4 regions of the Lysinibacillus sp. Ag94 genome follow, and region 3 is predicted to be linked to each of the others. Evidence: riboswitches for the same ligand, from Rfam matches in the RefSeq annotation. Region 3 holds a riboswitch; each other region holds the start of a gene.
The links. Region 3 has a riboswitch for S-adenosylmethionine ahead of MY533_RS08310 (O-acetylhomoserine aminocarboxypropyltransferase/cysteine synthase family protein). Riboswitches for the same ligand answer to the same signal wherever they lie in the genome.

Region 1: another riboswitch for S-adenosylmethionine. It lies ahead of MY533_RS19485 (bifunctional homocysteine S-methyltransferase/methylenetetrahydrofolate reductase); the one in region 3 lies ahead of MY533_RS08310 (O-acetylhomoserine aminocarboxypropyltransferase/cysteine synthase family protein).
Region 2: another riboswitch for S-adenosylmethionine. It lies ahead of MY533_RS18040 (methionine ABC transporter ATP-binding protein); the one in region 3 lies ahead of MY533_RS08310 (O-acetylhomoserine aminocarboxypropyltransferase/cysteine synthase family protein).
Region 4: another riboswitch for S-adenosylmethionine. It lies ahead of MY533_RS12470 (Na+/H+ antiporter NhaC family protein); the one in region 3 lies ahead of MY533_RS08310 (O-acetylhomoserine aminocarboxypropyltransferase/cysteine synthase family protein).

The regions. Positions count from the first base shown of each region.
Region 1 is NZ_CP096780.1:4,130,407-4,138,623, forward strand. It holds gene metH (methionine synthase) at 1-2,067, opposite strand, end outside; gene MY533_RS19485 (bifunctional homocysteine S-methyltransferase/methylenetetrahydrofolate reductase) at 2,060-3,907, opposite strand; SAM riboswitch class I at 4,218-4,316, opposite strand; gene MY533_RS19490 (protoporphyrinogen oxidase) at 4,442-5,830, opposite strand; gene MY533_RS19495 (globin-coupled sensor protein) at 6,058-7,350, opposite strand; gene MY533_RS19500 (tetratricopeptide repeat protein) at 7,895-8,217, opposite strand, start outside.
Region 2 is NZ_CP096780.1:3,846,400-3,854,616, forward strand. It holds gene MY533_RS18030 (MetQ/NlpA family ABC transporter substrate-binding protein) at 398-1,246, opposite strand; gene MY533_RS18035 (methionine ABC transporter permease) at 1,332-2,000, opposite strand; gene MY533_RS18040 (methionine ABC transporter ATP-binding protein) at 1,990-3,018, opposite strand; SAM riboswitch class I at 3,280-3,384, opposite strand; gene MY533_RS18045 (thioredoxin family protein) at 3,449-3,751, opposite strand; gene MY533_RS18050 (toprim domain-containing protein) at 3,767-4,108, opposite strand; gene gcvH (glycine cleavage system protein GcvH) at 4,550-4,930, opposite strand; gene MY533_RS18060 (arsenate reductase family protein) at 5,102-5,458, opposite strand; gene MY533_RS18065 (acyl-CoA dehydrogenase FadE) at 5,802-7,586, opposite strand; gene MY533_RS18070 (acetyl-CoA C-acetyltransferase) at 7,730-8,217, opposite strand, start outside.
Region 3 is NZ_CP096780.1:1,831,953-1,840,169, forward strand. It holds gene chrR (class II chromate reductase ChrR) at 1-105, opposite strand, end outside; gene MY533_RS08295 (succinyl-CoA:acetate CoA-transferase ScpC) at 459-1,979, shown strand; gene MY533_RS08300 (DASS family sodium-coupled anion symporter) at 2,134-3,615, opposite strand; gene MY533_RS08305 (glycerol-3-phosphate acyltransferase) at 4,247-4,879, opposite strand; SAM riboswitch class I at 5,176-5,288, shown strand; gene MY533_RS08310 (O-acetylhomoserine aminocarboxypropyltransferase/cysteine synthase family protein) at 5,406-6,707, shown strand; gene MY533_RS08315 (hypothetical protein) at 7,060-7,446, shown strand.
Region 4 is NZ_CP096780.1:2,697,223-2,705,439, forward strand. It holds gene MY533_RS12440 (ABC transporter ATP-binding protein) at 1-828, opposite strand, end outside; gene MY533_RS12445 (ABC transporter ATP-binding protein) at 825-2,567, opposite strand; gene MY533_RS12450 (VOC family protein) at 3,104-3,529, shown strand; gene crcB (fluoride efflux transporter CrcB) at 4,227-4,589, shown strand; gene crcB (fluoride efflux transporter CrcB) at 4,586-4,915, shown strand; gene MY533_RS12465 (hypothetical protein) at 4,945-5,292, shown strand; SAM riboswitch class I at 5,517-5,625, shown strand; gene MY533_RS12470 (Na+/H+ antiporter NhaC family protein) at 5,731-7,011, shown strand; gene MY533_RS12475 (MFS transporter) at 7,127-8,217, opposite strand, start outside.

The sequences.
Region 1 (8,217 bases), 2.3 Mb from region 3:
TGCTGATTGTAATACTTCCGCTACGATCAGCTGATTATCGTTAAATAAACGGCCAACCTCCGCCATTCCATCCATTAAAGGCCCATTAATAATCTCAAGCGGTGTTTCGAAAATTTCACGAGCCGCATCTAAATCTTCAATAAGTCCTTCCTTTGTACCCTCTAATATATAGTAGGCTAAGCGACCTTCTACTGTTTTCGGAATATCCGCCTCTGTTTTTTCTTTCTTTTTATCACGATAGAAATCTGTAAAGACAGCTAAAGTTTCATCATTTGTATTAAAGAGTAAATCATTTGCTAGCTTAATTTCCTCCTCAGGAATGGATGCATAACGTTCTAGCTTCTCCGTATTCACAATTGCATAATCTAAACCAGCCTGTGTACAGTGATATAAATATACGGCATTCAGTACTTCACGACCTACTGGTGGCAATCCGAACGAAATATTACTTACACCAAGCACCGTTAATGTCCGTGGCATTTTCTCCTTAATAAGGCGAATACCTTCTACCGTTTCAAGTGCCGAGCCAATATATTGCTCATCTCCTGTACCTACTGGGAACATTAATGGGTCAAAAATAATATCTTCAGGAGCAATACCCCATTTTTCTGTTAACAATTTATATGAACGTTCAGCAATTTCTAGCTTGCGATGTCGATCAACCGCCATGCCTTGCTCATCAATTGTACCTACAACTAAAGAAGCTCCATATTTTTTCACAAGCGGTAAAACAGCGTCAAAACGCTCCTCGCCATCCTCTAAGTTAATAGAATTAATGATAGCTTTCCCTTGAGAAAACTTAAGTGCTTCCTCTATTACTTTTTCATCTGTCGAGTCAATCACAAGAGGTACTTTTACTTTTTTTACAACCTCCTGCATAAAGCCACGCATATCCGCTAGTTCATCGCGGTCAGGATTTGCTAAACAAATATCGATCACATGTGCTCCATTTTTCACCTGAGCACGGGCGATTTCTGCTGCTTCCTCAAACTTCCCATCAATAATTAAATTTTTAAACTTACGAGAACCAATGACATTTGTCCGTTCTCCAATAAATAATGGACGCATAGAGTCGTCATACACCAATGGCTCTATCCCTGATACTACATGACCATGCGTCACATCTTGTAATTGACGAGGCTTTTCGTCCTTTAGCACCTCTCTGATAGCCGCAATATGTGCTGGCGTTGTACCGCAGCAACCTCCGACAATATTTAGCCAGCCCTTTTCCGCAAAGCCTTTTAGCTTTTGTGACAATGATTCAGGTGACTCATGATAGCAGCCTTCCTCATCCGGTAAGCCCGCATTCGGGTAACAGCTAATATAGCCTGTTGAAAGCTCTGCTAGTGAACGAATATGATCAGTCATAAACTCTGGTCCAGTCGCACAGTTTAAGCCAACTGACAATGGCTTAATATGCTCGATGGAAATGTAAAAAGCATCAATTGTTTGGCCGGCAAGTGTCGTTCCCATCGGTTCAATTGTTCCGGATATCATCACAGGTAGCTCTTTTTCAGTAGCCTTAAAAGCACGAGATATCCCCAATGTTCCCGCCTTAACATTCAACATATCCTGACTAGTTTCTAACAACAAAACGTCCGCCCCAGCATCGATTAATGACTTTGCTTGAACATAAAAGTTTTCCTCTAGCTCATCAAATGTAATTCCACCTGTAACAGATAGGGTTTTTGTAGTTGGTCCCATCGCTCCCGCTACAAAACGTGGCCAATCGGATGTTGAAAACTGATCTACTACTTTGCGTGCAATTTCAACAGCACGTTTGTTAATTTCTTCTGCCTTCGCACCTAGATCATATTCATTTAATACAAGTGGTGTACCCCCAAATGTATTTGTACAAATAATATCTGCTCCAGCCTCTAAATATTTTCTATGAACCTTTTCAAGCACATCTGGTCTAGTTAGCACAAGATTTTCATTACAGCCATCATATTCCTCGCCGCCAAAATCCTCTGCCGATAAATTTTCATTTTGTAGCATTGTTCCCATTGCGCCATCAAGAATTAATATTCGTTTCTCTAGTTGCTCTTCAATCATGTGCTTAGCCATTTATACTTACCCCTTTTTTCTGTTCATCCAATTGCTCAATAACTTTCATTAATTCTAGCGTCATATCATAGCGTAAAAATGGTGTGATGAGGTAAATACCATTGAAATATTCCGCTGCTACTTCTACTAATTCTTTAGCAATTGCAATGCCTTCTATTGTTGCGCGTTCCTTATCATCACCACAAGCCTTCATACGTGCTAACGCTTCATCAGATAGTTTGATGCCTGGTACTTCATGATGTAAGAACTCCGCACTTTTATAGCTCGTTACTGGCATAATACCAATATAAATTGGCGTATCTAAATGCTTTGTCGCCTCGTAAATTTCCACGATTTTTTCCTTTGTATAAACAGGCTGTGAAATAAAATAATCTGCCCCATGTTCAATTTTCTTTTCTAATCGAGAGACAGCGCGTTCTAGTACACGGACATTAGGATTAAATGCAGCCGCTACAGAGAAATTTGCCTTTTTACGAAGCGGTTTCCCTGAGAACGAAACACCTTCATTTAACTGTTTTATTAATTGGATTAGCTCCATTGACGATACGTCGTAAACGCTAGTTGCTCCTGGGAAATCGCCTACCTTTGTCGGATCTCCAGTAACCGCTAAAACATCATGAATTCCTAGTGCATTTAATCCCATTAAATGTGATTGAAGACCAATTAAATTTCGATCTCGGCATGTTATATGGGTTAACGGGCGTACCCCGTGCGTTTCTTTCAGTAAGGCACCCATTGCGACATTACTAATCCTTGGAGAAGCAAGTGAATTATCTGCCATCATGACTACATCCGCGCCCGCCTCATATATTTTCTTTGCCCCTTTAATAAAGCCTTCTATTTCTAAATGTCTTGGTGTATCTAACTCCACAATAACCGAGCGTTCACGTTTTACTTTTTCATGTAATGGCTCATAATTTGCTGGCTCTGCCTCACGCACAATCTCTATTTTTTCTGGCTTTGTATACTTTTCTTCAACCGGGGATAACTCTTCTAAGTACTTTTTCGCTGCAGCAATATGCTTTGGTGTCGTACCACAACAGCCACCAATTAAACGCACCCCTTGATCACGAAGCTCTACAGCTGCTCGACCAAAATAATCAGCCTCCGACTCATAAACGACACGCCCATCCTCTAAATCAAGAAGAGAGGCGTTCGGATACGCTGACATAAATGCCTGCTCAGGAAGCTCTACCCCTTCAAAAGCTTGGATAGTATGGTGAGGACCTAAACGACAGTTAACACCTACGATATCAGCACCTAACGCTTCAAGTTCATGTAAGGCGTGATTTAAGCTCATTCCATTTTGTAATACTCCGGGTTCGTGCATAGAAACTTGAGCGATAATCGGTAATGTCGTTTTAGCTCGTAGCATTGATAAAGTCGCTGTTAGCTCTTCAAAATCATAATAGGTTTCAAGTAAAAGGCCATCTGGATTTCCTGCAAGTAAAACCGTTGCCTGCTCATCTATAGTTGCTAAGATTTCCTCTAACGTTGCATCACTTTTTCGAATACCACGGATTCCCCCAATAGTACCCAAAACAAATTGCCCACCATCCGCTGCTGCACGTTTTGCAATCGTTATAGCAGCTTCATTATATTGCTGTACACGAGATTCTAATCCATAGCGGGCTAATTTTATGGCATTAGCTCCGTAAGTGTTCGTCTGAATAATATCGGCACCAGCAGCTATATATTCTCTATGAATCTTTTCAATTAATTCCGGTCTCTGTACATTCATTTCCTCATGACAGTACTCCAAGCCATAGCCGTATAAAACTGTACCAATTGCACCATCTGCTGTAAGAACATGCGTTTTTAACCTTTCAAGCAATCCCATAAAACTAACCTCTCTTTCTTTTTCTATCATTATGCCTCGGCATAATTCGTTCTGAATCGGCTTTGGGCTTAGGCTGCAGGTTAGTTAGCCTACTACTAGCCGCTGAGAACTCCTTGCCGATTCCGTGACATCCGCCGAAGGCTTTAGGTCAACACGAAGTTGGTCACTCAGTCGTTGCCACAGGACGTGGCGTTCTTAGACCGAGTTCCTCTATTTCGACTGATGTTTGGACATCAGCCGAAAAAAAGTTAAAATAAAAAAGCCTTCTTTCACAAAAAAAGAAGGCTTTTACGTTTCGTAATTGTTTTCCTTCTCATCTTCGACACACGGTCTTCTGGATTTAGCACCTGACAATAAGTTGGTTGCTGAAGCTTCATAGGGCCAGTCCCTCTGCTTCTCTTGATAAGAATTTAGTATGAATTTTTTAAATAATTAAAAGAATCATATCGTTTACGAACGATTGAGTCAAGACTATTTCACTGAACAAAGGATAATTTTTACGAAATTCATAAAATTTTGATTTATATTAAACAATTACAATAGTTTTTCTACAAGTTCCTCACCAATTTTTTTACCATTTTGAATACACGCACCTATGCCTACTCCAAAATAAGAGCATCCTGCTATTGATAAATTTGGATAGTTTTTCTCGAGCTCTTGTAAGAGACCTTGCAACGCTTCACGATGTGCCAAGTCGTACTTCGGCATCTGGTCGATCCATTTCGTCACGTTAATAACAGTTGGTTTTTCTTCAATCCCTAAGCTTTTTCTTACGTCCTCTAGAGCTACAACCGCTAATTCTTCATCTGACATCATACGCAATTTCTCATACTCAGGGTTAATGCTCTTATAAAAAAGTCGTACAAGTAATTTTCCTTCTGCTGAAGTGTGTTTCCACTTGCGGCTTGTCCACGTTGCTGCATTACAGATAACATCCGAATTATGTGACACAATATAGCCTGTTCCATCTGCAGGTAATCTATTATCAGGAACATCAAATCCTAAATAAATCGTAATGGCGGATGCAGTATTAAATTGTTCAAAATAGCCGTTCAAAGAGTCATCCTGTAATAAGCTTTGTACCGCTTCATTTGGCAGTGCCAATACAACATGATTTGCTTCAATCATTTTACCGTTTGCTAACGTAACTGCGTATAGATTCTCCTGCTTTTTAACACTAGTAGTAGCAATCCCTTTTATAATTTCTACATCTGTTAATGTTTCTTCAAGTCGATCAATTAGTGACGATAAACCATTTTTAAATGAAATAAATTTTTTATTGGCGGCTTTCACAAATTGTTCTCTGTTTGCATCGAAACCTTTAATAATACTACCGTAATCGTTTTTGTAATCGATTAAATACGGTAAAGTAGAAGCAATTGAAAGTTGATTTAAATCTCCAGAATATACACCTGCAAGTACCGGTGCTATTTGGTTTTGAACAAGCTCTTCACCTAAATAATACGTTAAAAATTCCCCAATCGAGCTTTCCTTTGTAAACCTTTCATTCGGCATTGTTAAATCCTTTAACGCTTCTTTTTTACCTTCCTCTGATACAAGCGTGCTTTCCTCAAGAGATTGTAAGCTCATAGGAATACCGAATGTTGAGTCTGCTGGGATGGCATGTAGCTCATTATTTGTGTAAATATACGAAATACCTGTTTCGTTATATACAAGATTTTGTGCAAAATTCAGTTCCTCTACTAACTCCATGACACCTTTATGACGCGCTACAATAGAATCTGCTCCAGTTTCCATGATGAATCCTTGTTCATATGCAGAGTGCAGCTTGCCACCAAGATATGTATTTTTTTCAACAAGCACAAGTTTTACATTTAAGTTTTTCTCCTGGACTTGGCGTTGTAAATAATGCATCGTACACAATCCCGTAATTCCGCCACCTAATACAACAACTGTTTTCATATTAACCGCCCCTATTTTTAGTTCTTTATTTAGTATAAACTTTTTTTATCGAAAATTACGTTAAACCCTTTACAAATTTAGCAAAAATGGAGCTATCCAGCATATTGGACAGCTCCATTTTTTCATCATATATTCGCTAGAGGCTTTTACCTTCATTACAGAAATTATCTATTAACAGTTGATATAGTGTTATTTGTGCCCTAATGTATGTATCAACAATTTTCTCTTCATTCATTTAAATTTTGTGCAAAGCTAGCTAATTTTCCAGCTGAATTTTTCACTTCGTTAAAGGCAATACCTAATTCACTTAGTACTTCCGCTATTGCCTGTACTTCTTTTTCCATCCGACCATTTTGGTCTTTCGCCTCGGTCATAGCTTCTAATATGTTAGTAAATTGGCCTTCCGTTTGAACCATATTTTCCTCACCAGAGGCTACCTCTTCTTGAATATTACTAAGCGAATGAACAAGTTTATCTGTCCGCTCATTCGTTTTATGTAGTAACGTTGCTACCGATGTGACAGATTCCTTTGTTTGAATCGATAGTTTTCTCACTTCATCTGCAACAACACTAAAGCCTTTACCCGCTTCTCCAGCACGAGCAGCTTCTATTGCCGCATTTAAAGCTAACAAGTTCGTTTGATTAGCAATATTTGTCACAACATTCATAATCGATTCCATTTCCTTTGACATATCTGTCAACTGTGCAATATTTTCCGCTATATCATCAAGTGAGCAAATAATAGTATTCATATTTTGCGATTGACTCTTTAAGCGTTCACGCCCATCTAATGCCTGACTCTCAGCCATAGTCGACACTTGCAGTGATTTTTTCGCTAGTTGTTTAACTTCCTCTGATTGTCCACTTAAGCGATGAAATGAATTGTTCGTTTCTTGAGATATTGTGGCAAGACATTCCGAAGACTTTACGATTTCTTGCTCTATCGCTTCTTTTCTACGTTCTATTTTTTCATGAAGTTGCTCAATTGTGTGCTCAAACGCCTCTAAAACCAATTGTTGCTCAAAATTGGAAATTTTCGAGATGGCTCGAATTGTATTAAGCTGATCTATTGGATGAACAACATGTTCTTCAACCAAGTCAATAAATGACGCAGTTAAATCTTGAAACGCACAAATATACCATTGTGTTTTAAGGCCAATATGGACATGCACTTTAGCAATTTTTATGCGTCTTTGATAAAATTCATTATCAATCTTACCATTAAACATTTCAATAATATGACGTCGTAATGTAATTTTCAGCTTCTCCACAGAACTATGTCTATTAATAATATCTACTAAACTATGTTCAGTTCCAATCATTTCATAAAATCGATTAACAATATTATCAATATTGGCTTCTACAAAAGGTTGAAAGGCTTTTAAATATTGTAAATCTTTCTTTGTCAATTTAAGCAAATCAATTTGCCTTTTTATTGATTGGCAATTCACTATATCCATTTTCACCGTGTAGTGCTTTAAATCTAATGCCGTTGTCTTTCTCTCTTTTTGAAAAATCACACATTTACCCTCTTTCATGCCGTGTACTTTTGAAAAGCTGAGAAAAATCTAATTTCGTCTACCAAAAATATAAAAGATCAGGAAGATTCATCCCCAACTTTTGGCGATATGCCATCACATTACTTATGACGCTGATTTCTGCTACGGGCTACCATCAGCTAAAAATAGCAATCTTATGACTAGCTATTACTACTAACTACTCTTTCAGAATCACTCATATACATTATACATTTTATAAATAGCTGTCAATTTTCGGATATACATTTTTTCCCTTAAATTATATAAAAAGTCCCTGTTATCTAAAGCAATAAAAAAGCTACCACAATACTTTTGGGTAGCCAATTTACATCATCTCTATTTTTTTATCCTTATTTTTTCCTCGTTTTAGTTTGAAGTAATTACCTCTTTGTTATATTAATATTTTTACAATCATTCGTTCATAGTGATATAAACCTATGAAATACCCATAAATAAGCACTTAAGACCTGTGTAGAAAACGTTCATAATAAATTCTAAATACCTATTATTTTTTAATGAAAAATACTTATTTTCCTTTCAACTCTTGCAGTAAAATTGCAGCCTCCTCACTTCCTGCTTCTGCTGCAAGTCCATACCACTTAATAGCCTCTTTAATATTTCTAGCTATTCCCTCACCTTTATTGTAAATGTGCCCTAATTGTAATTTAGCTTCCAGATCTCCTTGAAGAGCGGCCTGTTTAAACCAATGAATACCCTTTTCAATATTACGTATACCTGTTAACCCTTGGCTCCAAATAAAGCCCAAATCATAAAAGGCATCGATGTGATATTGCTCTGCAGCTTTTTCATACCAAAATAATCCGCGGTTCACATCTTTAGGTTGCCCTA
Region 2 (8,217 bases), 2.0 Mb from region 3:
TCCATTATTTTTCTATCATTCTTTTGATCTATAAACACATCAACTATAGTAATAAATATTACTCAACAATATCTATACAAAATTATTGGTAAATCAGTCACTTTTAAAATATATTATATTTTTGTTATAAAATACAAAAGAAGACTTCTTTTGATAAAAAGTTATATTTTTCTGATAAAAGACACCTTTCTTTAAACAACAAAAAAAGGTCCCTTTAAGACCGCAATGATATAGTATTTTTTTGACAAACATTACGAAAAGTAACAGTATTTCATAGAGGATAATACAGCAAATGGCTATGAACGAACCCAGAGCTATACGGATTTATTCTTTTCCGACAAGCAAAAAGGATATGTAAGCTTTTCATACTTACATACCCTTTTTCGGTAAATTCTATTTATTTAACTGGTACAACTGAGCCTTTCCATTCTTCAATAATGAAGTCTTGGATTTCTTTAGATTTTAATACTTCTATTAATTTTTTAATTTCAGGTTTTGTTTCATCACCTGCACGCACAGCGACTATATTTACATATGGAGATTCTTTATCTTCAAGAGAAATTGCATCTTTCAATGGATTTAAGCCATTATCGATTGCAAAGTTCGAGTTGATTAGAACCGCATCACCTTCATTATTTTCGTACATTTGTACAAGCATTTCAGGCGCTGTATTTGCATCGAATTTAAAGTTTTTAGGGTTTTCTGCAATATCTTTTATTTCTGCTGCTGTTTTATCAACACCATCTTTTAATTTAATTAAGCCCTTAGCTTCTAACAATGAAAGCATACGACCGTGGTCTGATACTGAGCTAGAAAGTAAAATTGTTGCCCCCTTTGGAAGATCCTCAAGAGATTTATATTTTTTAGAGTAAATTCCGATTGGTTCAATATGAATAGCACCAGCATTTACAAAGTCATAGCCATTTTCTTTCATGCTAAGTTCTAAGTAAGGTAAATGTTGGAAGTAGTTCGCATCAAGTTCGCCAGATTCTAAATGTTGGTTTGGTAATACATAGTCTTGATATTTTTCAATTTTAAGATCGATACCTTCTTTAGCTAAAGTTGGTTTTGCTTTTTCCAAAATAATAGCATGTGGTGTATTCGAAGCACCTACTGTTAATGTTACATTTTCTTTACTATCACTAGATGATGAGCTTGAGCCTGTTTCTTCTTTTTTACCAGCCCCACAAGCGGCTAGAGCTAGTACTAATACAGATAAAAATAAACCTGTTAATAACTTCTTCATTTTATTACTCTCCCTTTTTACTTATATTAAATATGTTAGCGGTATAAAACCGAGATAACCAAATGTTAGTAGTGTGATGCTCTTTTTAGCGTTTATCTGTTTTCGCTGTAATGAAGTCGCCAATCCATTGAATAACAAATACTACTATTAAGATTAATATAGTCGCCATTAAAGTTACATCTGAGCGATTACGTTGGAAGCCATCTAAGAATGCTAAGTTTCCTAGACCACCTGCACCGATAATACCGGCCATCGCAGTATAACCAACAAGCGCTACAGCCGTTACAGTAAGACCAGACATAAGCGCTGGTAACGATTCGGGAATTAATACTTTCCAAATAATCGTTGACGTTTTGGCACCCATTGAACGAGCCGCTTCAATAACACCTTTATCAATTTCGCGTAAAGCAATTAATACCATACGAGCATAAAATGGTGCAGCCCCAATAATTAATGCTGGTAAAGCCGCATCTGCGCCACGAATTGTGCCGAGTAAAAATTTCGTAAATGGAATTAATAAAATAATCAAGACGATAAATGGGATCGAACGGAAAATATTAACGATTGATCCTGTTAAAAAATTCACAATTTTATTGGCCCATAGTTGGTTGGGACTTGATAAAAATAATAAGATTCCAATTACTAATCCAAGTATAAATGTGATAACCGTAGAAATTGTTGTCATGTACAATGTTTCATACGTAGCGTCCCACATTTTTTCCCAGTCGACATTCGGAAAAAGACTAGTTAGCATTTGCAATCACCTCCGTTTGTACTTCGACTGTATTTAAGTAGCTAAGTGCAGCAGCAACATTGGCACCTAAGCCATCAATTTGCACAATAAGTGTACCGTACGCTCCATTTTTCGTTTGCGAAATATTACCATGTACAATACTTACTTCTACATCAAACTGTTTCACAAGATGTGAAATGACAGGCTGCTCTGTTTTTTCTCCTACAAAGATTAGCTTAACAAGTTGTCCATTAGGATAATTTGCTTTAATTTGTGCCACAGTTTCCTGTGTTTCCTTCGTATCTGTAATTTGAGAAACGAATTTTTTCGTAATGGCAGCTTGTGGAGCTTGGAATACTTGTAATACTTCGCCACGTTCTACAATTTCTCCAGCTTCCATAACCGCTACACGATGACAAATCTTACGAATAACGTGCATCTCATGTGTGATTAAGACAATCGTTAAACCTAATCGTTCGTTAATATCGACAAGTAGATCAAGAATAGCATCTGTCGTCTCTGGATCGAGTGCGGATGTTGCCTCATCACATAACAATACCTCTGGATTATTAGCAAGTGCACGAGCGATACCTACCCGTTGTTTTTGTCCCCCCGATAGTTGTGATGGATATGCTTTTTCGCGCCCATCCAAGCCAACTAGTGTAATCAATTCTTTCACACGTGCTTCACGTTTTGCCTTTGGCACACCTGCGATTTCGAGTGGGAAAGCGATGTTTTCTGCAACAGTTCTAGACCAAAGTAAATTGAAATGCTGGAAAATCATACTTACCTTTTGTCTAGCATCCCTAAGCTTTTGCCCCTTTATGGATGAAAACTCTTGATTGTTAACCGTCACCGTACCAGATGTAGGCTTTTCTAACCCATTTAACAAGCGAATCATTGTACTTTTACCAGCGCCACTATAGCCGATAATGCCGAAAATTTCACCTTTTTTAATAGAAAGGTTGACGTCTTTAACTGCTGTTAATTCGCCATTCGTAGTTTTGTATTTCTTCGTAATATTTTGAAGATTAATCATAGCGAATTCTCCTTTTCTCATATCAATTATGCCTCGTTAAGGTCACTCAGTCGTTTTTTTGTTGTTGCTGTCGCTTCGCTTTCGCACAGATAAAAACCGTGTTGCTGTCGCTTCGCTTTCGCACAGATAAAAACCGTGTTGCTGTCGCTTCGCTTGATCGCCACAGGACATGACATTCTTAGAACTGAGTTCCTCTATTAAAAAAACCCCTTCACTTATAGACAAGTAGAAGGGGTCACGTAACTTATACGCTAAACCGTTCTCTCATCTTTCAAAGATAAATCTTTGGGTGATTTGGCACCTTTTCACGTTTGTGATGGTTGCCGGGCTTCATAGGGCACTTCCCTCCGCCGCTCTTTATAAGAGTTCGATATATTTATTGTTTTTTTAATATATTTGTTACTTTACCACGCGATTAATATTCCGTCAATTAATTTTTTAACAATTCGTATAAATACGGTACAGATTGAAAGGCATAAACCTTTGCTGTCATTTCTCCGCCTTCATATACGAGTAAACATGGTACACTTTCGATTTTATTATCATAAGCTATTTGCTCTATAAAATTTATATTCGCTTTACCAATCTGTAGTTGTGGCAACAATTGTTCAACTACCATCATCATTTTCGATGCAACTGCGCACGTTCCACACATTGGCGTATATAAATAAAAGGCAGCTTTTTCACCGGACTGGATAGCCGCGTTCCACTGCTCTGTTGACCATTCTTCCATCTTTTTCACGCAACCTTACAAAATATACTCATTATGGATTGAGAAATGTGCACGAAGCAATATAGCCGCTAACACTTTCCTCGGAGTTGTCTCAACTTCCTTATATGTTGGCATCGTTCGTAAATGCTCAGCCTCTGGATAATGTCTGTCCATTAATGCCCGTAGCTTATTACCTGATGTATCTGCATCAAAAAATGTATAAAGCTCACAACCCTCATATGGATCGAGTAGCTCTTCTAATTGATGCACACCAATTGTACCATTTGTACAAAGTATTTTTACGTCTTCATTTAAAATAGGTTCGATTTGAAGTTTATCCGATCGGCCTTCTACAATTAAGCATTTTCCCTCGAACATCACGCCACCCCCATTTAGACATAGCCCTTATAATTCATTATATCAATAAACCTTATCGTTGATACAGTTAGATACCTATTAATAAAGAAATATACTTGCATTTACTTCACCAACAATAGTGGGAGAATGCATGAGGATAATAAAAAAACGTCGGTAGTTTCCGACGTTTTTCTAATTAATTATGCCTCGGCATAATTGCGTCCGAAATCGACTTTGCGCTTAGGCCTACACGATGGCCGACGCGATGTCGTTCATTTCGGTAAAACCACAAGGACGTGGTATTTTTACCGATGCAGGTCAGTTAACCATAATCGCATGCATGCGATGATCTTAGGCTAACATCCTTTAAGCACACCTTTCCGATTCCGTGACATCCGCCGGAGGCTGTAACTTCTTGTTGCTAATGTTTAGGCACCTGCTATAAGAAGCTAAAGGCTTGTCTTATTCTGCAATCATTTCTTCGTATTGCTCAGCTGTCATAAGCTTGTCAATTTCTGAAGCATCAGCAGGCTCTACAACGATCATCCATGCTTTTTCATATGGTGATTCATTAACGAATTCTGGGCTATCTTCTAAATCTGCATTTACTTCAACTACTGTACCTGAGATTGGTGCGTATAATTCAGAAACTGTTTTAACAGATTCTACGCTACCGAATGGATCATCAGTTTTGATTTCGTCGCCAACTTGTGGAAGTTCAACGAAAACGATATCTCCAAGTTCAGCTTGTGCGAAATGAGAAATACCGATACGTACTTTACCATCTTCTACTTTTACCCATTCGTGCTCTTCAGAGTAACGTAAGTCTTTAGGTGTGCTCATGCAAAAACCCCTCCATAAATATGTAATATATTCATTTTCAGTGTGCCATACTTCTACCATAAAAACAAGAATCAATTATGCTCATTCATCTCAAACCTAAAGAGGTGAAGACTTCTAACCTGACGCTTCGCTTTCACTACATACAACCTTTACTGAAACAAGTTAAAAGCGTCATTTCCAAGCTTGCTCAAAATCTGATTCTTTAAACCCTAAAGTAACTTTTTTTCCATTAGTTACTATCGGACGTTTAATCAACATACCATCTGATGCCAGCAGTTCAAGCTGCTCCTCTTCAGTCATTGTAGCGAGTTTATCTTTCAAGCCAAGCTCTCGATATTTCATACCAGAAGTATTAAAAAATTTCTTTAAAGGTTGTCCACTAGCTTGCCATAATTTTGATAATTCGTCCTTTGTAGGTGGTTGTTCGACAATGTGTACCTCTTCGTATGAAACCCCATTGTCATTTAGCCATTTTTGAGCTTTTTTGCAAGTAGTACATTTCGGATATTGAATAAATTGAATCGTCATTTATAGGCTCCTCTACTATCATTTTTAGGAACTACCTTTTCAGTGTATCCCTCATTTTCTGTAGTATACCATCATAACCGTTACGAACCAAAATGAAACTCCTCATGCTAAGCGTGGGTTAATCGGAGTTCCCGGCCACTAGCATCCGATGAGCCGCAACAAAAGCGAAGAGTGGCTAGACGCCCCAAATGCTAGCGCTGATAAGATACTCAGAATCGCTGATAAAATGCCTACAATCGCACCAAGCGCCCAGCCGGAATGGAAAACCCTCGTTTTGCTTTACTTTATTTTCAAAAAACCTAGCTATCACATCTCTGTGGATAGCTAGGTTAAAGCTGTCATATTAAACTACAAATTTTTCTGCTTCAATTAATTTAACAGAAGCTTCGCGTTTCTTCGCGATTAAGTTGTATGGGTTGTTGCGAGTTAATTTACGGAGCGCAGACAATGTCATGCGTGCAGCGTCGCCGTCTGCTGAAGCAAGAATCGTATCTTTTGCCTCTTTTTCAATTTCTGCAAATGCTTCTTGGCAGAAGATTTGAGTGTATAGTAATTTTTGATGCGCTTTTTCAGCACCGTCACGAGCAATCGCTTTTTCTGTACGTAATACAGCTGATTCCATCGCGAATAATTGGTTTGCAATATTAGCAATATTCACCAATACCTCTTGCTCTTGATCAAGCTTCGCGCCGTAGCGTTGTGCTGCTAAGCCTGCTGCTAATACAGCAATTTTCTTCGCATTTTTCACAAGATATTTTTCCTGTGCTAGTGGCTCTGTGCCTACATCTTCAGGCATTAGCATAAGAAGCTCTTGTTGTAAGTTTTGAGCAACTTGTAGCAATGGCAATTCACCTTTTAATGCTTTCTTCATAAATGTACCTGGTACAATCATACGGTTAATTTCATTTGTACCTTCAAAAATACGATTAATACGAGAATCACGATAAATACGCTCTACTTCGTATTCAGCCATAAAGCCGTAACCACCGTGTAATTGAACTGCTTCATCTGCAATGTAATCTAACGTCTCAGAACCAAATACTTTAGCAATAGAACATTCAATAGCATATTCAGCAATTGCGCCAGCAATCACTTTTCCTTGCTTTTGCTCATCTGGGCTTAGCTGACTTAAACGATCCTCAAATAAACCTACAGTACGATAGTTTAATGACTCAGATGCATATAATTGCGATGCCATTGTTGATAGTTTTTCTTTTGTTAGATTGAAATCAGACAGCTTCGTTTTAAACTGCTGACGTTGGTTTGTATATTGAATGGCAAGCTCTAATGCACGCTTCGAGCCACCAATTGTTCCAACCCCTAATTTATAGCGCCCGATATTTAAAATATTGAAGGCAATTACGTGTCCGCGGCCCACTTCACCTAGTAGATTTTCCACAGGTACTTCTGCATCTTCAAGCACTAATGTACGAGTTGAAGAAGATTTGATACCCATTTTCTTCTCTTCCGGTCCAACTGAAACGCCATTAAAGTCACGTTCAACGATAAATGCCGTGAATTTATCACCATCGATTTTCGCATAGACAACAAATACATCTGCAAAGCCTGCATTTGTAATCCATTGCTTTTCTCCATTTAAAATATAATGTGTCCCTGCATCATTTAACTTCGCAGTTGTTTTTGCACCTAATGCATCAGAACCTGAACCTGGCTCAGTTAATGCGTAAGCAGCAATTAATTCACCTGACGCAAGCTTCGGTAAATACTTTTGCTTTTGCTCTTCATTTCCGAAAAGTACGATTGGTAAAGAACCAATACCTACGTGCGCACCATGTGTAATAGAGAAGCCGCCAGCAACAGACATTTTTTCTGCGATTAATGCAGAAGAAACTTTGTCTAATCCTAGACCCTCATATTCTTCAGGTACATCTGCGCTTAATAAGCCGAGTTCGCCTGCACTTTTCAGTAGACGAACCGAATGCTCAAATTCATGGTGTTCTAAATTTTCAACGACTGGTAACACTTCATTTGCTACATACTCTTCAGTTGTTTTAGCAATCATTTTATGCTCATCTGTGAAATCTTCTGGTGTAAATACACGATCTAATTCCACATCTTCAATAATAAATCCGCCGCCTTTAATAAAATCCGTTGTTTTTTCTGTCATGCTAAATTCCTCCCTATTTATCTATTGTTAATAGCTTTAATCCCCTATATATAGAAAAGCTTGAAGCACTGTGTTCGGAGGCAACCGGAAACGCTGCACTCCAAGCTGATCTAGCAACTATCTCTATTTCTTTGAACGTTGAATTATAAAATTTCAAATACCCCTGCAGCACCCATTCCGCCACCAATACACATTGTTACGACGCCATACTTCTTACCTTGACGCTTCAATTCATGAATAAGCTTTAATGTTAGAATGGCTCCAGTTGCACCAAGTGGGTGACCTACGGCAATTGCTCCACCATTGACATTTACTTTATTTTGGTCGATGCCTAAATGGCGTACGACCTGTAAGGATTGTGACGCAAATGCTTCATTAATTTCCCATAAATCAATGTCATCAATTGCTAGCCCTGCAATTTCAAGTGCTTTAGGTACTGCCACGATTGGTCCAATACCCATCACCTCAGGAGGTACACCACCAACTGCAAAGCCTAAAAACTTCGCCATTGGTGTCAGCCCTTGCTTTTCTGCTTCCTCACGATCCATTACAAGTACTGCCGCCGCACCGTCCGAAGTTTGAGAGGCATTACCAGCTGTAACACTGCCCTTAACATGGAAGGCTGGACGAA
Region 3 (8,217 bases):
AGCCATTTGTGCAGTAGAAATTAATTCTTCTATAATTTCTTTTGAAATCGGATTTCCATCATAAATACGAACCGAGGAGTGGTTCCGTAATAATTCTTTAACCATTTATAAAATCTCCTTTTCCCCTTTATATATCAAGAGCATATCACGCTTCTTCTTCAAAATCGAATTTATCTTCCTTCAGGAAATATTTTTGTAGTGAAAGCAAAGCGACAGCTACAATTACACCAAGGCAAAATTTATAGAAGGTGTTGAAAATTATTTTTAAATAATTTGCGATGCATAAAATTTCTCGTAATATAAAATATTTCGTTAGTTATAGATTAAAAATTCTAAATAGTTTAAAATTATATACGGGTGGTTTATTTGGTTGGATTTCTAATAATTGGATGACTATACCACGAGGATTAAACCGAGTAATTTAGTTAATCAAAATAAAGTGGGATGGAGGAAGAGGGATGGCAGAAAAGTTGGCGAAAAAGCTTCGTAATGAACAGTTACGGAGCAAGGTTGTAACAGCAGAAGAAGCAGCGTCTTGGATTAAGGATGGTATGGTACTTGGGATGAGTGGGTTTACACGTGCTGGTGATGTTAAAGTGGTGCCCCTTGCACTTGTGGAGAAAGCGAAAAAAGAGAGCTTCAAGGTAGATGTATATACAGGTGCATCGCTTGGCCCGGAAGTTGACCAATACTTAGCAGAAGCTGGCGTTATTCGTAAACGTGGACCTTTCCAAGCAGATGCCGGTATTCGTAATAAAATCAACAGTGGCGAAATTACATTTGTTGATGCGCATTTATCACATAATGCGGAGCTAGTGCGCCAAGGAATTATTGGTCCTATTGATTTTGCGATTATTGAAGCGGCTGCTATTACAGAAGACGGCTTGCTAATTCCTACTACTTCAGTTGGCAATTCTCCTATTTTTGTGCAAGAAGCAGACCAAATCATCATTGAATTGAACATAGCTCAGCTTGATGCATTAGAAGGTGTCCATGATATTTTTGTACCGGGATCACAGGGAAAACGTGATCCGATTCCATTACAAAATGTATGCGATCGGCTTGGCACAATTGGTATACCACTAGATTTAGATAAAGTAAAAGGCATTGTGATTTCAGATATTTTAGATGCACCATCAACGATTGTTCCTGCAGATGAAGAAACAGGTATTATGGCCAATCATTTATTAAACTTCCTACGTGAAGAAATTAAAGTAGGTCGTTTAACAACAAGCTTAAGACCCATTCAATCAGGTGTAGGCTCAGTAGCAAATGCTGTTTTATTAGGCTTTAAAGATTCAGAGTTTGAGAACTTAGAAGTATATTCAGAAGTTCTGCAAGATGCAGTATTCGAATTAATTGATGCAGGGAAGGTAAACTTTGCATCTGCTACTTCTATTACCCTTTCTGAGGAAGTTGGAAACCGAGTTTATGGTAATTTTGAAAAATATGCAGATAAACTAGTATTACGTCCGCAAGAAATTTCTAACCAACCAGAAATTATTCGCCGACTCGGGTTAATTTCTGTTAATACAGCGCTAGAGGTAGATATTTATGGGAATGTGAATTCTACGCATGTTTCTGGCACAAAAATGATGAATGGAATCGGCGGCTCTGGGGACTTTGCACGTAATGCGAGATTAGGTATTTTCGTCACGAAATCTTACGCAAAAGGTGGAAATATTTCTAGTATCGTGCCAATGGTCTCGCATGTAGACCATACAGAGCATGATGTAGACGTAATCGTCACAGAGCAGGGAGTAGCAGACCTACGTGGACTTGCTCCAAAAGAACGGGTTGGCCTCATTATCGATCACTGTGCACATCCGGAATATCGTGAGCAATTATGGAAGTATTTTAATGATGCCAATGAAGCAACAGGTGGACACCATACGCCACACAATCTAGAAAAAGCGCTCTCATGGCATGTGAACTACGCTAAAAATGGTACGATGAAGAATCCAGCTTTATCGAAATAATAAAGTAATAAAAGCCTTGAAGGACAGTTGACTTGTTCCTTCAAGGCTTTTAATTTGTTAAAAATGAAATCCAAAAGCATTCTCGAGAAGTGAATCAGGTAAGCTGGGAAGTGATTAGGTAAATCCCCTCAGTTGTTTAAAAAAACCTTGCTTCTTACAGTAAACCAATCCATTTCCAATAGGTTGCAGAAAATAAAAGAACTAGAATGTATCCAATAATCGTTAATGGAATACCGGATTTTAAGAAATCTTTTGTTGTAAAGGCTCCTGTCCCATACGCAAGCATATTTTGCGGTGCACTAATAGGTAAGAGGAAGCCGAAGCTAATGACGAATTGTTGTACGATAACGAAACCAACCTGATCGACATTAGTCGTTAATGTTGAGGCTAAAACGATAAATACAGGTACAAGCGCAGATGCTAAGCTTGTTGCACTCGCAAAGCCTAAATGAATAAGAATATTAAATAAAGTAACAAGCGCGATTGTTGCAAGAATTGGCATAGAATCTAATCCGAGTGAACCGAATACTTTATCAGATAACCACGATGCACCTTTTGTATTAAGCAAGACAGTGCCTAACATAATTCCTACAGCGAAGACGATAATTGTCCCCCAAGGAATATGTGGTTCAACTTGCTTCCATGAATAGACTCCGATTTTTGGCATTAATAAAATGGCGATTGCAACGATTGTGACAGTTGTCGTATCGAATGGGTGAAGTTTGCCTTCAGCAGCCCAGAAAAATAGTAAAACTACTGATGTTATGATTAAACGAATTTCAGGAGCCTTTAGTGGACCAAGTTCTGCAAGCTGTTTTTTTATTACTTCTCTACCACCTGCAATATTACTTGTTTCAGGCTTAATTAGTGTAATCATAATGAAAAATAGAGCGACTGACATGATGATTGAGAAGGGAGCTGCATAAAGTAACCAAGCACCCCAAGAAATATCCACACCAAATTGTTCTTTGATGAAGTTTAAAGCGACCATATTTTGAGCTGCTGCCGTCTTTATACCGATATTCCAAATAGAGACAGCTTGCACAGAGGTAATGACAAGTAGAGCAGCAAGTCGACTATCACGTGGTAAACCAAATGCTGCTACCATCCCAAGTAGTATTGGCACAACTGCGCCTGCACGTGCAGTAGCAGAAGGGACAAAGAATGCGAGTGCAATAGATACTAAAATAGCACCGAATACAATGGCTTTCGTTTTTGTCCCTACGAGTGAAAGGATCCAAAGCGCAAGTCTTTTATGTAAATTGGTAATCTGCATGGCTGCCGCTAGGAAAAGTGCTGCGGCTACTAGTGCTACTGCTGAATTACTAAATCCACTTAATGCTAATTTTAATGCATCCGAAGTGCCTAGCTCTCTCGTTGAATCTTCCATTGATGGAGCTAACCCTAATAAGATTGTAACGAGAGCAATAATCATAGCAGAGCTAACGGGATAGGATACTGCTTCTGTAACCCAAAGGATGACAGCAAAAGCTAAAATAGCCAAAGCGCGTTGTCCGGCTACAGGTAAATCGCCGTTGTTAGGTAAAAAAGTAATGATGATTAATGAAGCGAAGGCTAATCCAATCCAGAGTGGTTTCAAATTACGTTTTGGTTTTGCTTGTTCAGAAGTAGACATACTTTTTCATCCTTTCTTAAACATGACTATAATTTTCACATCGGCTAGTAAAATGCTTTATGAAGAAAGTTAATTTGTCTATTTATTGTAAAAAAACTAGTATGTGAAATACCCTCTATATATAGCGATAATGGGCAGTTGCGAGAAAATTGATGGTCATAGAAAAGACAAAAATATCCAAAAGATATTATATTTTTGGTTCATCACCAAAAGTTGTGGATGAATTTGTTAAAACGTCTACTATGTAAATAGTTGACCTTCGTTCCGACTGGGCGACTCCTTGGGGATTAGCAATAGAGGAACGAAGGCTAAAAGCATCACATCCTGTGATAACGCCTTCGTGACCAACATCGTGCTGCTGTCGCTACGTTGTACTCACGCTTTCGCGCAAAAAACATCTGTTGGCCAGAGACCCTGCAGCGAAGCGGATGTTTTCTGTGCGAAAGCGTAGTGTTAACGTAGCGGCAGCACCAAAAGCGGCTCATCGGACGCCCCTAGGAAGCTTTGCTCTGTGCGAAAGCGTAGTGCTAACGTAGCGGCAGCAACAAATGTTTTCTGTAGCGAAAGCGAAGCGTCAGCTACAAAGCACCCAGTAGGAACGGAAATCAACCACACGTTTTGGTGATGATCCTTATTTTTTCTTTTTGAATGCTGAAGTCACTTTAGGCTCAGTTCCTAGCAGCAAGCGCTTAATATTTTCGATATGCAAAATGATGGCTATACCAAAAAGTAATAGGGCAATAATCGTTGGGACTGTTCCAGGAATCCATAAATATGTGGCTATACAGAAAACGAGATAAAACTCAAGTACACCGACAATTAAATAGTTCGTTACGAAAGATAACATAACAAATAAAATGAGTGCAAATAAGCCAATTGTCCAATCAATCGCAAGTAATATCCCAATGATTGAAGCAGTTCCTTTACCGCCATTGAAGCCCATATAAAATGGGAAATTATGACCTAGAATGACACCGGCAGCTGCAATATACGTAAAGAGCCAAACTTGTATTTCTGTTAATTGTGTTATATCTGCTAAATAGGCATGTGCACAGATTATAGCCGCAACGCCTTTGCCGATATCGATCAGTGCAACTAATATGCCGTATTTCCAGCCGAGGGAAAGTGTTGCGTTAGATGCACCCGCATTGCCATGACCAGTCTTTTTTAAATCTACTCCAGATAAAAACTGAGCAACTTTAGAGCCGTGAATACAGCCAATCAAATAACCAACAAGAAGAAAAATAATAACGGCTTTTATCATAAAAATTCTCCTTTCAAAATAAAATAGGCTCGTCACTAAAAGTTAGGAATGACGTTTGTTATAACAAATGCCCTAAAGTTGATTGGAGTAGAGACTGGGTCCCCTAGGAGAGCGCATAGTCGGAACTGTAATCAACCCCACATTTTGGTGATAAAAACTATAAATATCAAAATAGTGTATGCGTTCGTATTACGTAAAAAAGCAGACGGAAGTTTCAGAAAAAATAAAATTTTAGTATTGACAGTGAAAAAGTCTATGTTTATACTGTGTAACAACGATGGAAATTGAATCTCATACTCTTATCAAGAGCGGCGGAGGGATAGGCCCTATGATGCCCGGCAACCAGTAAGTGATGAACTTGCTAAGGTGCTAATTCCTACAGATTCTTATTGGATCTGGCAGATAAGGGGAGGAAAACTTGCAACCGCAACCCTCTTCTTAGCTGAAGAGGGTTTTTGTTTTCTACTAAAAAAATCCTCCTCATCTCCGGTACCATCGTAAAAAAATAACCATTTGGAGGTATACAATGACAAAATTTAAACCAGAAACATTGCTGTTACATGGTGGCCAAGAGCCAGACCCGGTAACAGGATCACGAACAGTACCGATATATCGCTCAACGGCTTTCGTTTTTAAAGACACAGCTCATGCGCAACGTCTTTTTGCCTTAGAGGAAGCCGGCAATATTTACACACGAATTACAAACCCAACTGTAGATGTTTTTGAAAAACGCGTCGCTTTATTAGAAGGCGGTACAGCAGCAGTAGCACTTTCATCTGGTGCAGCAGCTATCGCATTTTCCATTTTAAATCTTGCAGGGGCAGGCGATGAAATCGTTGCAGGTAGCTCTTTATACGGAGGTACTTATAATTTATTCGCCAACACACTACCAAACTACGGTATTAAAACGATTTTTGTAGACGAAACAAATCCAGAAAATTTCCGAGCAGCTATTACTGATAAAACAAAGGCCGTGTTCGCTGAAATTTACGGTAACCCAAGTTTAAAGGTACTAGATATTGAAGCAGTAGCAAATATAGCACATGAAAACGGCTTGCCATTAATTATTGATAGCACATTTGCTTCACCATATGGCTCTACACCAATTGACTACGGTGCAGATATTGTTGTTCATTCCGCAACAAAATGGATTGGTGGCCACGGAACAACTTTAGGTGGCGTTGTAGTAGATGCAGGGAAGTTCGACTGGACTCGTGGCCGTTTCCCAGGTTTTACTGAGCCAGATGCTTCTTATCACGGTTTACGTTATGGTATTGACACAGCAGAGGCAGCATTCGCCACAAAATTGCGTGTGCAATTACTACGCGACTTTGGTCCAACATTAAGTGCAGATGCAGCATTTAATTTATTACAAGGTTTAGAAACGCTTCATTTGCGTATTCCTAAACATAATGAAAATGCATTAGCGGTAGCTGAATATTTACGAAACCACCCATCTGTGGAATATGTAAATTACAATGGCTTAGAAAATTTCCCTACCCATGATTTAGCTAAAAAATATTTAAAAAATGGCTTCGGTTCAGTGCTTACATTTGGTATTAAAGGTGGACGTGAAGCAGGGCGTAAATTAATAGATAGTGTGAAATTATTCTCGCACGTAGCAAATGTAGGGGATGCAAAATCATTAATTATTCATCCAGCATCTACTACACATCAGCAATTATCTGCTGAAGAGCTAATCCAAACTGGCGTAACCGAGTCGCTCATTCGCTTATCCATCGGTTTAGAGGCGGTAGAGGACATCATTGAAGATTTAAAACAAGCTATTGAACAAGTAACAGCTTCACAACAAAAAGTAGAAGCTTAATAAAAAGGACTTTGGTAATGTTGTAGTGTTGACGTATTTTCTCATTCGATAGGCCTCATTTGGTAATGCGTCAAACGTTGCTACATCATCCGCTCGCCTCATTTGGTGAAGAAGCTGAAAATTTAATACCTAGTAATTTTATAAGTATTATTGATTTTTTAAATTCCTTGTTTTATACTAGGTAATAAGAAAAGTGTTCGAAGGGCTACCAACCTAGAACCAATGTTTTCAATTAATGCTAAAACTAATTTAGTTTCATAAGTGCTCCCCCACTTTTGAATAGATGAAGAGGAGTAGTTACTCAGCCAGTAGCTACTCTTGCTACAAAACTGATGATAAAGGAGTGTTTTAAATGGGAAATGTGTATAGTGCGCAAAACATTGCATCTTATCTTATTTATGAATTAAATGAAGGTCATGTGTTTGTGAACAACATGTCCATTCAAAACATACTTGCGTCAGTTGAACGTAAATGGCAAGAGAACTTTGGACATTCTGCTTTTATTGAAATGGTTTATGTCAAAGAGGAAGGCTATACAGTAAAAGAAGTTTTCGAAGCTTATGAAAGCTATGGAGCAAATCATATTCCTCTTCCAGCGACAGAGTATTATTTAAAATACGGTACATTCCAATTAGTTGAACGTACGTATGCAATACCAAATTTTACGCGGGAGGAAATAGGATTAGTTCAACAAGCTTTAATACAATATCGTTATAAATTGCTTGCCAACGCTAGTTAATTATCCCTCATATTTTTGGCTCATTCTCTGCTGCTACAGGGAATGAGTTTTTTAAATTAGACGATGAAAAAATACAGAAAAAATTTTATTAATATATTTCAAAAGAACAATTTTTATGAATGTCTTTACATACATATATATAATAGAAGAAAGGCATTTGTTTTTTAACTTCTTTCAGCAAATATATTTGTAACGGAAGCGCTGTTACAGAAGAAATCTCTCACATTTATAGTTGGTGAGATTAATGCGTAGTTAAGTTTCTTTTCAGTAGGTTTGCAAACGTCTGAACCTATCGCTCCGCTTATGGGTACAAAAGACATTTGCTGAACTAAAGGACGCCACGTCCTGTGGCAATTTATCTGTGCAAAAGCGAAGCGACAGCAACAACTGAGTGGCTAACATCATATTGGCCTGAAGCCCCCGGCGCATGGAATCGGCTTTGTGCCAGCATAAAGCCGGATGCGAACGCAATTGCCAAGGCATAATTGATAAAAGAACAGTCAATAATTGTTCCATCATTATAGTTCTAGTGAAAAATCATATAATAAAAGGGATGAAAACGATTTCTTTTGCACGTCTACAGAAAACAAATGTCCATCCTAGAAAGATTTTTCTTGTGCAATGTAAGTATTTACGTTACAATTTTCTTTAAGTTGATTTTTGAATTATTTGAATTTGTGTGTGTTTCAAAGGTTTTTTATTTTCGTTCAGAGTAGCGAAGGTTAGATGACTTAACCTAAATATCTGTTTGAAAACGAAGTGTTAGAAACA
Region 4 (8,217 bases), 870 kb from region 3:
AGAAATAACTTCCGTTGCTGTAAATGACTGTGTACCAAAGTAAAAAATAAAGATTGTAAACATAAGAAGTCTTAATGTATTAACAAGGTTGAAGGAAGTTGCAGAATCGAGGAAAAGCAGCTTGCGCTCATATGCATAATGCTCATTATTCATGTCATCAAATTCCTTCGTCATTTGCTGCTCACGACGGAATGCTTGAATAATCGTCATCCCTTGAATAGACTCATTAATCATTGCGTTAATATCGGCAATTTTCGTTCTAATAACATCATTATATTTCGAAGCAACTTTACGGTATAAAATCATCCATAAATAAACGACTGGTACCATAGCCAGTGCTAGGAATGCCATTTTCCAATTTAAAATGAAGAGTGCGATATAAACACCCACAATAGAAATTAAACTTGTAACGAAGTTTGAAAGTACTTGAACGTATAAATTACGAACAGCCTCCGTATCATTCGTGACACGGGCAACAATTTTCCCTGCTGGTAAATTATCGAAGTACTGAATTGGCAATGTTTGAATATGCCCAAATACATCTTTACGTAATTTTTGTACAACACGGTTAGCACCCATTTGTAAATAGATATACATAAAATAGCGTAAAACAGCTGTAGCTATTGCTAAAAGTAAATAGACAACTAATAACCAAGTAATTGGTTTAAATTCAATACGGCCAATTGTCATATAATTATCAATAATATGCTTCGCAATAAACGGCCCAACAAGCTCCGTAAAAACGGCGATTGTCAAGAAAAATAATCCAAGTAGTATCGGTTTTTTAAAATACATGGCATAGCGTGTTAAACGTTGACTCGTACTCATGAGGCACCTCCTTCTAGCTGCTGACGGTCAAATTGCTCTTTATACCATCCTTGTAGTGAAAGAAGTTGCTCATGTGTTCCCTGCTCTACAATTTGACCTTCATCTAGCACGATGATTAAATCGGCGTGCTGAATTCCTGATAAACGATGTGTTGTAATAATGGTCGTTTTGTCTTGACGTTCTCGCTGTATATTCTCAATAATTTTTGCCTCTGTTTTGGCGTCTACAGCAGAAAGCGAGTCATCAAGCATTAAAATTTCAGGGTCTTTAATAAGAGCACGCGCAATGGAAACACGTTGCTTTTGACCACCTGACAGAGATACACCCTTTTCACCAACAAGGGTCTCTAAGCCCATTGGTAAACTTTCTAAATCCCTTTCAAAGTATGCTGCACGAACCGCCTGCTGCAATTCAGACTGTGTAGCATCCTCTTTCCCAAATAAAATATTTTCACGAATAGTACGTGAGAATAGAACATGATCCTGTGGAACATAACCAATCCAGTCGAGTAACTGCTCCTTCGTTTGTGCGGTAATATCGACTCCATCAATCGATAGCTGTCCTTCACCGATTGGATACTCGCGTAATAATTGTCGTAGGAAGGTCGTTTTACCCGCTCCTGTTTTACCTACAATGCCAAGTGTTTGCCCCTTTTTCAACGACAGCGAAATTTGCTGAAGATTTTTCACCTGGCTCATTGGATATTGGAATGTTAAATCATCAAAGCCAATCGCATTTGGTGTTGAAATCATTTGAGGATTTGCAATATTTTGAACATCCATCTCGTAGTTTAACGTTTCCTGTACACGATCAAGTGAAGCGTTACCTTGCTGCATCACATTGATAAGTTCCCCAATTGCAAATATTGGCCAAACTGCTAGCCCCAAGTAAACATTAAACGTTACAAGCTGCCCAACTGTCATAGCCTCAGTCGCTACTAAATGAGCACCGTAGCCAAGCGCTATAACATAACTAATCCCAGTACCGACCTTTGTAATCGGTCCAAACAAGGCGTTAATTTTTGCAGTATGCATATTTTTTTCATACACAATCTCGCTCATCTCTGCAAAATTTGTTTCATCCTTTTTTTCTTGTACGTATGCCCGTACAACTCTCACTCCTGCCACCGACTCTAGAACACTATCATTCAGCTCTCCAAAAACATCCTGCGCCTTCATATAGCGTTCATGCACAATCTTCCCTAAATATTGAATAAGGATAGCCATGATTGGTACTGGCAGCATTGCAAAAAAAGTAAGTTTCCACGAAATCATAAAACCCATGGCGAAAATAATAAAGCCCATGTAAATTGTGGAATCAATCAATGTCATAATCCCGAATCCAGCAGTTAGCGACACAGCGTTTAAATCATTCGTCGCACGGGCCATTAAATCCCCAGTACGATTTTTTTCATAAAAAGTTGGTGTCATACGCAAAAAATGCTGCATAAGGTTGCGGCGTAAAATTTTCTCTAAGTTAATAGCCCCTTCAAATAATCTGAATTGCCACACAAAATTAAGGGCATAACCCCCAACAATGATACACAGGAAAATCAAAATATACTTCGTTAAAAGAGCTGGTGTCATTTCACCAGCAGTCAATATATCAATAATTGACCCTAGTAAATATGGTGGAACAACTTCTAAGCCACTCGCAATCATTAATAGCGTAACGGCTATTGTATATTGCTTCCAGTATTTCTTGAAAAACCAGCTTAATTTACTTAAAACATCAAACATACGTTATAACCTTCTTTCTCAAGTGCTGTTAAAACTTTGCTACCCACTCTCCATAAATTTCTTGATGAAAATCATTTTTTGTCCTTTGTTTCGCATACACATGCACTCCTTTTTTATGATCACTACAACCCTTTTTTGCAACAAAAAAGACACATACCCCCAAAAAAAGAGCATGTGTCTCTTCATAAAAGGCAAGGAGTTACCATGCCATTTATTTGCAACGCAAAATAAAAATGTTAGAAGACATGGACAATGTATGCAGTTGTACTTTGATATGATACTGGTAAAATTAACATCGTCATGCCCTCCTTTACTTTAGATTGTTATAGTGTTATTGAAGATTATCATACTTTAGAAATATTTGTCAACTAACTCACTGGTATTTTTTCTGTTTTTTAGAAAAAAATTAACGCTTTAAAGCGATGAATTGCTAAAATCCTAAAATGTAACATAAAAATCTATAACTTTTTGTCTTGACTTTAACGCTGCGTAAACCTTTATGGTTAGTTTGTATGAACCTAAAGGAGGAAATAGACATGAATGAATTTTATCAAATGCCCTTATTTGTAAAGCTAAAAGTAAAAGATATTGAAAAGTCAAAAGAATGGTATGGAAATGTACTAAATTTCAATTCAGTATTTGATTTTCCAGATGCTAACGGAACAACTTCAATGACCCATTTAAGAGGCGCAAAGTACCAAGATTTGATGTTATTACAGGATGAAGAAGTCAACACTTGTGACTCAGTCATTATTAATTTATTTTCTAGTGATATTCATAGTATTTATCAAGCTGCACTGGAAAATGACACAAATATCATTCAAAAACCGACAGTTCAACCATGGAATGCAAAAGAATTAACTTTAGAAGATCCAGATGGATATGTTTTTACAATAACGGAAATTGTCGATTCCAATAAAGACTTTGATACTGTCATTGACAATGTTAAAGGACAATTATAGTAATAAAAAATTATGACATGTTTGCAACAGCAAAAACACGTTACCTGTTACACTACTTATGTTAAGTAGCTGGCAGAGTATTAAAAAGAATCAAGTTCAAAAAAACGGTAAGTAGTATCCTTAATTTTTCACAAAATACGATTACAAAATTTTCAATTCTGGAAGACCCTAAACGAACAAATCTAGTTCGAGAGGGGCTTCCAGCAATTGATCGTTAGATTTCCGCCTAACTTTTTAATTTATCACCTAACTTTAATTTATCGCCCATCCTCCCCCAAAAAATTAAAGAATAGTAAACACGGAGACTGTCCCCTGCTTTCCATTAAGGGTGTAAAAAATGCCATTCCTCTTCGCTCATGCCAACATCCATCGGTGCAAGTTGAATATAAGAGACACGAGCGTCAAACTTAAACATCAATTATTGTTTTGAACTTTACAGTGTGCTTTTGAAGGCACCAGCTCTATTGTAATAATTATTTTTGTATTATTGTGTTTTCCATCGACGGAGATTTCAATTGAACGATGTAATCGTATTTGAAACTATAATTTTGCTATGATATAGGGACTTTACCTACGAAGTATTTTGGAACGTAAAACGGTGATTTTTTTGATTCAATATAACTGGTAGAAATATATCTAAAATGGTGTGCACATGATACACTTTTCAATATAGATATTTTAGTAAGGAGTCTTTACTGTGAAATCATTTTTAGCTGTTGGAATTGGCGGATTTTTAGGTGCCATCTGTCGATATAGCCTTGGCCAAGCACTTTCAAATAACGGTGGTTTTCCATTTGCGACACTTTGTATGAACTTAATTGGCTGCTTTTGTTTAGCGTGGCTATTTACTATGTTTACAAAGCGAACGCCTGTTATTATAGGAATTGGTACTGGCTTTTTTGGTGCCTTTACAACCTTTTCGACATTTTCTTTAGAAACACTATTCCTTTTGCAGGATAGTAAATGGCTACAAGCCGTTCTTTATATGTTAGTAAGTGTTTTTGGCGGTTTAGCTTGTGCATGGCTAGGATTTAAACTAGCAAAGGGGCGCATCGTATGATAATTATTGGTATCGGTGGATTTTTAGGTGCACTAACACGATTTTATCTAGGAAAATTGATTGTCCATACATACCCATGGGCAACATTTTTTATTAATATAACAGGGTCTTTTGCGCTTGGCTTTTTATTTGCGCTACATTTAAGTGATTGGATTTGGCATTTTATAGGGATTGGTTTTTTAGGAGCCTATACGACTTTTTCGACATTCGGTTTTGAATGTTTGACGCTCTTGGAGCAGCAAAAATGGAGACAAGCGATTGTTTATATAAGCACTACAGTTATATTCGGCTTATTTTTCGCTGCACTTGGCTTTTACCTTGTATAGCCGCATTTTAAAAAACTAGAGGTGATTTTTTGACACAGCCATCCATTGAACAATTACAAGCGCTTGAAGCTGACATTGAACAAACACTATATAGTTTAATCGATCTAGAACTAGAAGAAAACTCTCTAGAAATGAATACACGCTTTGCACAATTACTTGCAAAGGTACAGGCGGTACAATTAATTGATTATAAGCTTGACGTCCTCGTTGATCCTCAAGCATTTGCAACAGAAACATGTACTCTACTACAAAGTTTAATAGAGGCCAAGGCTAGACCACAAAAAAGACAACGACTTCTAACACATCGTATGATTTTAAAAATATGGCTACGTAAAAATCAACGCTTTATGACGGAATTTTTACCACAAATGTTTTAGACGCCCTTTGCTGTCCAAGGGGCGCCTCCTTTTAAAGTTGCAATTGCTGCAACACTTCTTTTATTCCCTACAACTGTTAAATTGAGGTACTCTACGCACATTATGGAAATTTACCTCAAAAACTTTTCAGAATATAGCTTTGAAATAAAAATTAAATAAAAATATGTTGCAAATATTGAATTTTTATTTTAATATTTATTATTGTGAAAAAAATAATATTTTGCTTCTTATCAAGAGAGATGGAGGGACTGGCCCGATGAAATCTCGGCAGCGGAACTTATGATTTTAAGTTACTGTGCCAAATCCAGCAGGCAAAGGCTTGATAGATAAGAGGAGTGTTTTATAGATATAAGGCCTCTTCTTGTTGGACAAGAAGAGGCCTTTTTTCGTAAAAAGAATGGACAAAAGACGTGTCCAATTTTATTTTTGGAGGTAGACATGAAGAAAGAGAATCCATGGGCGCTAATCCCATTTGTTGTGTTTTTGATTTTATTTATTGGCTCAGGGGTTATTACAGGTGATTTTTACGCCTTTCCTGTCATTGTAGCCATTTCCATTTCAGGCGCTGTCGCTTTAGCGATGAATCGAAAAGAATCGTTTGCGCAAAAGGTTGATATTTTTTGCAAAGGCGCAGGAAATTTAAATGTCATGCTAATGGTTGTTATTTTTCTTTTGGCTGGGGCCTTTTCAGCGGTAGCAAAAGGCATGGGGGCAGTGGATTCCACTGTAAACTTTGCTTTATCGGTCGTTCCGCCAAATCTACTTGTCGTAGGCTTATTCATCATTGCCTGCTTTATCTCCCTATCAATGGGGACATCAGTGGGAACGATCGTTGCGCTAGCGCCCATTGGAGTTGGCATAAGCGAGCATATCGAACTTTCTATGGCTTTAGTAATGGCAGCAATTGTTGGCGGTTCGATGTTTGGCGATAATTTATCTTTTATTTCAGATACAACCATTACTGCCGTTCGTTCACAAGGTGCACAAATGAGGGATAAATTTAAGGTGAATTTTTGGATTGTCTTGCCGGCAGCTATTGTAACGAGTCTTATTTTAGGGTTCATTACAATGGGTGAAACTGCGCAAGTGGAGCATTTAAGCTATAATTGGGTAAAAATTGTTCCCTATATTTTGGTCATTATTTTAGCGTTAGCTGGAATGAATGTTTTCCTTGTTCTAGCATCTGGAATTGTTCTCGCCGGGGCTGTTGGCTTAGCGGATGGCAGCTATCATTTAATGAGCCTTTTTCAAAAGATCGGTGAAGGAATGGCAGGCATGTATGAAATGGCATTCCTTGCGATATTAATAGCTGGAATGGTGGAAGTTATAAAGTATAACGGAGGGATTGACTTTCTACTTCACCTTGCAACAAAAAGGATTAAATCGAAAAAAGGTGCTGAATTTGGTATTGCAGGTCTAGTAGGCCTAACTAATTTATCGACGGCCAATAATACGATTGCTATTTTAATTGCTGGTCCGCTTGCAAAAAATATTGCTGAACAGTATGAAATTGAGCCAAGAAAGTCCGCAAGTATATTAGATATTTTCTCCTGTACGATTCAAGGACTTCTACCATACGGAGCCCAATTCCTGGCAGCCGCAAGTGTAGCCGGAATTTCACCAGTGAGCATGTTGCAATACTCATTCTATCCAGTCCTTATAGGAATTTGCGGAACCATCGCTATCCTCATCGGATACCCGAAAGGAAAGAAAGCCTGAGCTCCATACTTAAAAAACATTGATTTACCACTAAATTACTCCAATTGTTTTGCAAGAAATAATCAAAACAATTGGATTTTTTATTTTGATAAAGATACTAGTTAAAAATTACAAATTATACTTTCTCATTAGTTATTTCGTAACGTCTATATTTGACCATAAATCCAATTCCAAGAATAGGTCCAATCGCTAATATTGTAAAGACCCACTCCCAACCAATAATCCCCTGTATAATCGGGATTAGGTTTATTGAAAATATAGTAAGTAAGAAACCAATACACATTTGAAAAGTAAGGGCTGTACCTACATAATCAACCTCGGCTATTTCTGAAACTACAGCTGAAAACTGGGCGGAATCAGCTATGATAGACATCCCCCAAATCATGGCGATTATTAACGTTAACCAAATATATTGCCCAAATGTAAAACCTATTACTAGCGAACAGATAGCACTAATAAACATAGCAATAATCGTTAAATTAGCTCTTCCGATTTTATCCGAGATTAGTCCCCCTATTACACAACCAATCCCTCCAGCAATTCCTATTGAAATAAAGGAGGATAATGCAATAAACCAATGAGGAATTTCTGGTGAATAAGTTAAGAAACTAGCTGTTAAAAAAGCTGGAAGCCATGTCCACATCGCATACAATTCCCACATATGCCCGAAATAACCGTAGTTCGCAAGCATTACTGGTTTATTCAAAATAACTTTTTTTATTAACTTGAAAGAGAAAGGCGATTTATTGGGTACAATTGGGGCATCTTCTAAAATATAAGTTACTATTATAGCTGATAAAAAAGCCAATCCTGAAGTACTAATTATCACGAGTTTCCAATTTAACGAAGAGAAAAACATAACTACAAAGTGTGGTAATGATGATCCTACTGTTAATGCAGCTATTAAGACTCCGATTGCAAACCCACGTTTTTGTGGAAACCATTGTGATAAAATTTTTACTGCTATTGGATAGACACCTGCAAGAGTTATACCCGTTAAAATTCTAAGTAGAATACCTAAAAAAGCGTAATGGACTAGAATTAGTAAGACATTTAATATTGCGCCTAGAAAAACTGAAATCGCAAAAATCTTTCGGGAATTAAAGCGGTCCGCAACCCCAAAATAGGAACTAAACAATGATCCTATTACAAAGCCAATAGGAATAGCAGCCGAAAGCCAAGCTTCTGAATTGGAGCTAAGGTTCC